Regions from separate parts of the Sporosarcina sp. Y1004 genome, predicted to be linked through region 1. Evidence: riboswitches for the same ligand, from Rfam matches in the RefSeq annotation. Region 1 holds a riboswitch; the other holds the start of a gene.
The links. A riboswitch is a leader RNA that binds a small molecule or an ion and turns the genes downstream of it on or off. The one in region 1 is predicted to bind glycine.
Positions count from the first base shown of each region.

Region 2: linked by a shared signal. The riboswitch ahead of gcvT (glycine cleavage system aminomethyltransferase GcvT) and the one ahead of AC25Y6_RS13770 (amino acid permease) in region 1 are both predicted to bind glycine.

Region 1 is NZ_JBYHFQ010000021.1:637-5,065, reverse strand. It holds gene AC25Y6_RS13775 (amidohydrolase family protein) at 1-102, shown strand, start outside; gene AC25Y6_RS13770 (amino acid permease) at 1,058-2,437, opposite strand; glycine riboswitch at 2,750-2,850, opposite strand; gene AC25Y6_RS13765 (hypothetical protein) at 2,971-3,165, opposite strand; gene AC25Y6_RS13760 (hypothetical protein) at 3,262-3,735, opposite strand; gene AC25Y6_RS13755 (YwzD family small protein) at 4,401-4,429, opposite strand, start outside.
Region 2 is NZ_JBYHFQ010000002.1:73,106-77,534, reverse strand. It holds gene AC25Y6_RS02015 (prepilin-type N-terminal cleavage/methylation domain-containing protein) at 1-198, shown strand, start outside; gene AC25Y6_RS02010 (hypothetical protein) at 191-490, shown strand; gene comGF (competence type IV pilus minor pilin ComGF) at 475-924, shown strand; gene AC25Y6_RS02000 (hypothetical protein) at 905-1,084, shown strand; gene AC25Y6_RS01995 (shikimate kinase) at 1,115-1,630, shown strand; glycine riboswitch at 1,856-1,947, shown strand; glycine riboswitch at 1,949-2,026, shown strand; gene gcvT (glycine cleavage system aminomethyltransferase GcvT) at 2,083-3,180, shown strand; gene gcvPA (aminomethyl-transferring glycine dehydrogenase subunit GcvPA) at 3,215-4,429, shown strand, end outside.

The DNA of each region.
Region 1 (4,429 bases):
TTCCTTGTGGCGGAAGGTGTTCCTGGCTTAGAAATTACTGAGATTGAAAAGATAAAGCAAGTTTTCTTTCGAGGTGAAATAGTAATTGATCGAACAAAGTAGTTGTTTGTGTGCCTGTGCAACAAAAAAACCAATAACTCTCTCAATTGTATAAAAAGCAAAAGAGATTAGATAATCAGCTACCTATCTAATCTCCTGTTCATGAATATGTAGTTGTGGTGAATAATCAGAATAGATCAACGCACAGGTACCTGACACTACGTCTAAACTCTGTATATCATTTTCAGCAATGTGAATGTCCGAAGACTTGTTGGTTAATCCAATTGAAGGTTCATTCAATGCAGTACAACCAGCTAATAAAATTATCGAAAATACTACGAGTACTTTATCAATAAGTATTTTAACCTCACTCCCCCCTTTCTTTAGTATTTATCTAATAGAAAACCATATTCACTTCTTTATACTGGGAGTGCTATTGTCGGGTTGCGGAACGGGCCAAGTTTTTCAAATCGAAGAAGAAGCGACTTTGAAAAACATGTGAATAGATTCGAAGAAACAGTGAATATCATCTTGTTTAGTCTGTAAATCAAAACGGCGTCCTTCATGAACTTTTATATACACATATAAATTCGGAAGGAATGATTCGATTGTGTGGAGAAAACTGTTCACTGATGCATCTATGTTTGTTTTCTTAACGGAAGTTTCAATCGTAATTGTGGCCTTTAACGTTACGAAGTAAATCCATCGCCTAGACTCGATACAGAGCCATCCCTCGCCCTAGAAGATTCCTATCAATTACTTAATCGAAAGCGATATAAGTGCCCTTCAAGCGGTTTAGATAACAACGCCTATTTGCTATAAGTTTGTACAAGCGGAAGGTGAATAATATTCTAACCCTACTATCTTTATCCTCACACAAAAACGACAGAGAAGGGTAGCATCTGCATCCCTTTTCTGTCGTTTTTCCTGTACTATTGATTCTAAGTCATTTTGGGGACCTGCTTCTTCGTTGACTTAATGCATTACACTTGAGGCCTACGCGAGGTAGGTCACGGACTTAACTTTCCGCTACTTTTGGCTGATGAACATGTTTTAATTTCGACACCTGGAACTTATACGTTATAGTTAGCAAAATAAACCAAACAGGCGTTACGAACAAGGCAACACGAGTATCTTCCGCAAGTGCAAGAACAACAAGAACGAACGCTAGGAAAAGTAGGATTGCGTAGTTGGCAATCGGGTAAAGCGGCATTTTAAATTTGCTTGCTTTCGCTAGCTCTGGTCTTGTTTTACGATATTTCATATGGCAGATAACCGTAATTCCCCAAATAAAGATGAAACATACTGTAGAAATACTTGTAATTAGCGTAAATACGCCTTCTGGCATAACATAGTTCAAAATAACAGCAATTAGAATAACGATACTTGAGAAGTACAATGCACCGGCAGGTACTTTACGTTTATTAAGTTTTGCTAAACGTTCAGGTGCATATTTGTCTTTAGCAAGTGAGTACATCATTCTGCTTGTACTAAACATAGCACTATTACATGCCGAAGCAGCGGATGTCAGGACAACAAAATTGACGATACCAGCAGCTGCAATGATTCCAACCCCTACGAAAACTTGAACGAATGGGCTTTCCGAAGGCTTGACTGCAGTCCACGGATAAATACTCATAATGATAATCAGGGCGCCAATATAGAAGATAATAATCCGAATAGGGATATTATTGATGGCTTTTGGAATAACCTTTTCCGGATCCTTTGTTTCGCCCGCCATCAGACCAACAAGTTCAATCCCAACAAACGCAAATACTACCATCTGGAATGAGAGAATAAATCCACTGATGCCATTCGGGAACATTCCGCCGTGGCTCCATAGATTCGTGAAACTAGATGGACCTTCACTCGTTGAAAATCCTTTAATAATCATAACCGATCCAATTACGATTAATCCTAGAATCGCAATAACTTTAATCAATGCGAACCAGAACTCCATTTCACCAAAAAGCTTTACAGTTGCAAGGTTCATAATTAACAAAACGACTAGCGCAATTAACCCCGGCACCCACTGTGGTATTTCAGGGAACCAGTACTGGGCATAGAGACCAACAGCTGTTATATCGGCCATTGCGATTGAAATCCAGCAAAACCAGTAGGTCCAGCCAGTCATAAAAGCTGCCATATTCCCTAAATAATCTTGTACAAAGTCCACAAAAGTATTATATTTCAAATTGGATAAGAGTAGTTCTCCAAGTGAGCGCATAATCAAAAAGCAAATTATACCTGTAATAAGGTAAGCAAATAAAATTGAAGGTCCTGCTAGATGAATAGACTTTCCTGCTCCTAGAAATAATCCGGTTCCGATTGCCCCGCCAATTGCAATTAGTTGTACGTGTCTATTTTTTAGGCCTCTTTCCAATTGTTGTTCCTGCATAAAATGTTTCACTCCTTAATTTTCAGGTTAGTAATAACGAGTCTTCTGATCATACTTTCACACTTCTGTCACTTCATAATAAAGCGCTTACATTTTCAATAATTGTAAATACATAATAGACCGCCGATTAACAATAATAATTTGATAAGTAGATTTCCTCATAGACTATGTTGATGTACCCTCCTATTTACAATTTACCACATTTCACCACAAAAAAAGGGCAGAGGAAATATAGGTGTTCACCTATACTTCCTCTGTCCTTTTACCTGAGAGTGTAACTCCTTTGGTGGCACATGGCGCTCTCCAGAGACGCGTCCTATTATGGTCCTTTTACCTGAGAGATTGATTCCTGTTTTTCGGAACTTGCTCCTTCGGTGCTAAACAATACGTTTAGTCTCTCCCATAATATTCATCCGCTACTATTCGATTAATTAATATAATAAACCATAGAATGGTAAAAGTCTAGTCAATATTCTGAATTTAGTCATTATTTTGCATCATGCAGCATATAGGGACGTACTGCTGCTCTCTGACTATGCCAAATCGATGCTTTCCACTATCTTTTCAAAAAAGCGCACAACTTCAAACCTTCTAATTGTTAACTCAGCAATTCGTTTGTCACGTTCTTCGATTGATCCGCTAGTTATCGTTGGAGGAACGATTACTACTAAGTAATTGCCCCCGATTGATGAACTGCAATACAGATTATGACTTACTAAAAGTGTCACTCACACCATTCTGACAATTAAACGGCTGGTTGAGGTTTGAATAGTTTAAGGGACTGGCAAAGTATTTATAAATCAATCAAATCGAGATCTTACTATCTAAGCTTTTTTGTTATCTAATAATAATTTAGTTGCAAATGCTCCAGCTCCTAATGCAACTGCTGTAACGATAGTGAAAAAACCTGTTGCTTGATTTCTGTCTTTTTCTTCTCTTTCGTTATTATTCTGCCGTTGTTTTTCTTTTTCTTCTCTCATCCTATTCATAATATCTTCTCTTTGCTTGTAAAGACTAGATTTTTCTTCTGGTTCGTTAGTTTCACTAATTTCTTTATTAATTGAATTTAATGTTTCTGAGAGGGCAGCATTGTATTCCGAGGTTGATTGTTGATCAGCTATAGTTATATCCTCACTACTTTTTCCAAACTTCAGGGCTTCTTTCGCTAAATCAGCAAGAGTTTTTGCAGCTTCAGCACTTGCTTTAACCGTATCGTTTTCAGGATTTTTTTCATTTTTTTCTTTCATAGTATTCTCCTTCTCTTCATAATTTAAAGCTGTTTTTAAAGCACCACTCACGCAATTAATACAAGTCCTGTTCTAATACCATTATCGCTGCACTGGAATAAAAAACGCAAATACTAGTATTCCCAAACTGCTAAAGACGGCATCTGTTTGTTTATGAAATGCTTGTACATCTAATTTATTAAAAAGGACGGTTGCTATTAGTAGAATTACTGCATTTACAACCAATGCTGTTAGAACACTCAGCAAGTTATGGTGTGAACTAGCAGAGAAACAAGTATTGTAAATAACACTATTGTATTCAAAACATACCCCCCCCATAACTTAATAATTTGGCCCGTTTGCGGAAGACTGATCTTACTGAAAATCAATCAAATTTGTATAACGAGCGCGAATTTCTTGATTACAGAAAATATGATTTTTCATCTTAAATCTTCCAGAAGTTATGTAGTGGTAAAAACAATGTCAAGGGTGGTACATTTCCTTGGCTGTAATCATCCACTTCTGCAATTATCTGAATAGCATCTGAATTGCACGGTGCACAGGCATGGATTTTCAGGCTCTCACGTCCGCAAACGGTGGCTCAAAACTCCGCACAGCTGGCTCATTCTGTCCGCAATACTCAACAACTCCATTCATTCACTTCTATAATTGTCTGAATAGCGTATGAATTGTGCGGTGCACAGGCACGCTTTTCCGCAGGCATCATTTTTCATTTTTTATTCCACCTCTATCTTATATTTAGGAT
Region 2 (4,429 bases), on a different contig from region 1:
GAACTAAGTGGAAAAGTAATTGCAAGGAATGTATTTCCTGAAGGCATGCATTATCTAAGCAGTAGTACATCATCGAAAGTGGGGTTTCATGCAAACGGAGATATTATTAAAGCTGGCACACTTGCATTCTCGACAAGTTCAGGTGTGATTGAAATACGGTTACAATTTCAGCGTGGAAGGATGATTATTTATGAATGAAGGGGGCTATTCGTGGCCGGAAACGATACTGACATTGACTATAGTAATTGTGATATTTGGCACACTACTTCCTTTCTCCACTTTCGCGACTTCCAAACTACAGTTAAAAAAGGCGGCAATGTATGCTTCGGAAACCGCATTACAAGGCGCTATCTATTTTAAAGCATATGGATTATCGGAAGGTGTCCGGAAGATTGAAGAAATCGATTATAAGTGGTCCATTCATGGACAAGCTGTCTGTGTGTCATATGAAATTATTGATAAGGTGTACGATAAATGCGTAAATACCTAAAGGTACGTGACGAAAAGGGCTATACGTTCCTAGAAAGCATTTTCCAACTAACTGTATTGTCTATTTTTCTTCATTTATTTATTTTGTTCTTTTTTTGGAAAGAGCCAATAGAGGAAAAGTTCTTTGACACCTCCTCCACAGAGTGGGAACTGTTTTCACTGGATATGCAAAAACTGCTTTCAGATGTTAGTGAAATTCAATTGCTTTATGAAGGAACTACTTTTCGTCTTGTCACAAGCCGTGGGAGGATAAACATAGGACAAAGTGGGACTGTCATTAGAAAACTAGTTAACGGAGAGGGACATGTCCCATTGATTACGGGAGTTCAGTCAGTGAGATTCACTTATGACGGTATGACTTTAACTGCTCATGTATTGCTGCTTAATGGTTCAGTAAAAGTAAGGGGGTTTGCGGTTGGATTGTATCCGGAATGAAAATGGAGCCATGCTTGCAGCAACAATTATTTTATTATTTTTCGTTAGTCTCTTTCTTTTCTCCCTCGTTTCATGGCATGATAGTCTACAAAGGAATTACGATTCGCTTGAGACGTATTATGAGAACGAAACGGTGAGGACAATGAAACGGAGCGGATAAGCATATTCGTTCTGCCAAATGGGTGATGAGATGAAGAAAGTATATTTAGTTGGTTTTATGGGATGTGGAAAAAGTGCAATCGGCAAACGACTTAGTTATGCAACAAGAATGCCCTTTTACGATATGGATAATGAAATCGTAAAGATGACAGGTTTGTCGATTCCACAAATATTTGAACTGCACGGCGAGGAGTATTTCCGTAATTTGGAAACGGATTTTCTCCGCTCATTTCGTGATGAATATTGTATCATTGCAACGGGCGGAGGTGTGGCGATGAGAAAGGAAAATAGGGAAGTCATGCGTGAGACGGGACTTGTCTTTTTCCTTAATGCTCCATTTCGTGACATATGGAGGCGAATATCAACCGACCGGAATCGTCCAATTGTGCAAAGGTCTAGCCGAAGCGACCTTGAAGGTTTATTTAATGCGCGAAAACCTTTTTACTTACAAAGTGCCCATTTTAAAGTGGAAACTGAAAAGCGTTCGTTAAGAGATATTGTAGATTATATTGCTTTTCAAATTGGCCGTCTTAAAGGGGAAAAGTAATAAGTGGAAATCAGCTGTTGATTAGATTTTTAAAACTATAGTTAGCAGAAAGTTTAATTTTCAAAGATATACACGAACGTTTTTGGTTATAAAGGCATAAATGTTCGTTAAAACGACAGTCAATTAAAAAGCATTGCACTTACATGGATGAAATGTTAAGATATAAGGCGAAAGGGCAATAGTTGTCCGAATCTTATTCATTTTCATTTCAATTGAATAGCGCGAATGATTGTATGAGGAGAGCACGCAAAGGCGTCGCCGAAGGAGCAAGTAACTTATGTTATGAATCTCTCAGGTAACAAGACTCATACAGGACGCATCTCTGGAGAGTGCCGGATAATCGGCCACCAACGAGGAAAGCCGTAAGGTCAAACTTTCAGGTACAAGGACAGAGGTTCTCTTCTTAGGGGACCTCTGTCCTTTTTTATCAATTTTCCAAGGGGGAATGAATTATGTCAGAAACTTTACAACGTACCGTCCTTTTTGATAGCTATGCTGAGTATGGCGGGAAAACAATCGATTTTGGTGGTTGGGAATTGCCTGTTCAATTCTCGAGTATAAAAGCGGAACACGAAGCTGTACGTACGAAAGCAGGATTATTTGATGTATCCCATATGGGTGAAGTGCTTGTAAGTGGGGAAGGTTCTCTTCCTTATTTGCAAAAAATGGTTACGAACGATGTTTCGAAACTTAAAGATGGACAAGCGCAATATACCGCTATGTGTTATGAAGATGGCGGAACTGTAGACGACCTTCTAATTTACAAACGTGGTGAAAACGACTATCTGCTTGTTGTCAACGCGTCAAATATCGACAAAGATCTCGAGTGGATGAACAGTTACGTGACTGATGATGTTAAAATTGAAAATGTATCATCTTCCTATGCACTTCTAGCTTTGCAAGGACCAATAGCGCAGGAAGTCCTTCAGAAGTTGACAAACGAGCCGCTTGAAGACATTAAGTTTTTCCGTTTCAAGGAAAATGTCGAGATTTCAGGTCAGAAAGTGCTTGTATCCCGTACAGGATACACAGGAGAAGATGGTTTTGAAATTTATGGATCACCGGAAGCGATTGTTGAACTATGGTCTGCTATCCTGAAAGCAGGCGAAAGTGAAGGCGTCGTACCAGCGGGTCTTGGAGCACGTGATACACTTCGTTTCGAAGCGGGTTTACCGTTATATGGACAAGAATTGTCAAAAGAGATCTCACCACTTGAAGCGGGTGTAGGTTTTGTAGTCAAAGTAAATAAAGAAGCAGATTTCCATGGGAAAGAAGCTTTATCTGCACAAAAAGAGAATGGTGTACCGCGTAAACTTATCGGTTTGGAAATGATTGATAAAGGGATTCCACGTACTGGTTACAAAGTATTCCTCGGTGAAGAACAAATCGGTGAAGTCACGACGGGTACACAATCACCAACACTTAAAAAGAATATAGGTTTTGCGCTTTTGAATCGTGAGCATACTGCTGAAGGAACTGAAGTTGAAATAGAAATTCGAAATAAACGTTTGAAAGCTGTAATTATTGCTACACCATTTTATAAACGCTAATCATACTAACATTATGAAAAGGGGTTAAGAGGACATGCAGCATCGTTATATTCCTATGACTGAAACTGATCGCGCTGAAATGATGAAAACAATTGGTATTTCATCCATAGATGAACTTTTTGCGGACATTCCTGAAAAGGTCCGATTTAAAGGCGAATACAATATTAAAAAAGCGAAATCTGAAACTTCATTAACAAAAGAACTGTCAAAACTTGCGTCGAAAAATGCGGATGCGCGCACATATGCATCATTCTTAGGTGCAGGGGTTTATGATCATTACAAACCAATCATTGTTGACCATGTTATTTCGCGTTCTGAGTTCTATACGGCTTATACGCCTTACCAACCGGAAATTTCGCAAGGTGAGTTGCAAGCGATTTTTGAGTTCCAAACAATGATTTGTGAGCTGACTGGTATGGATCTTGCAAACTCATCTATGTACGATGGCGGAACGGCTCTTGCAGAAGCGGGAACGCTTGCATCTGGACATACGCGTCGGAAGAAACTTCTTGTTTCCGAGACGGTTAATCCGGAATCTCGTGATGTAGTGCTTTCCTATGCATCAGGTCAAAATATCGAAGTGGTCATGATTCCACAAAAAGATGGCGTAACAGATATGGCGATGCTGGAAGAATTGATAGACGAGAATACAGCCGCTGTTTTAGTTCAATACCCGAACTTCTTCGGTCAAATCGAAGACATTCAAAAAATCGGGGAAATTACACACGCTAAAGGCGGATTGTACGTTGTATCATCAAATCCACTTGCACTTGGAATACTGACGCCACCTGGCAAGCTAGGCGCTGACATCACGGTAGGAGATGCACAGCCGTTCGGCATTCCAGAATCTTTCGGCGGACCACATTGTGGCTATTTCGCAGTGACGAAAAAGTTGATGCGAAAAGTACCTGGGCGTCTTGTTGGAGAAACGACGGATGATGAGGGCCGCAGAGGTTACGTTTTGACACTTCAAGCACGAGAGCAGCATATCCGTCGTGATAAAGCGACGTCTAACATCTGTTCGAACCAAGCCCTGAATGCACTTGCAGCTTCTGTTGCGATGACTGCACTTGGGAAAATAGGCGCGCAAGAAATTGCATATCAGAACATTGTGAAAACACGTTATGCGAAGGAAGCATTTGAAAAAGCCGGGTTTGAAGTTAAATTTAGTGGATCGCATTTTAACGAAATTGTCGTTGATTGCAAACAGTCTGTTAAAGAAGTGAATACAACATTATTTACAAAAGGG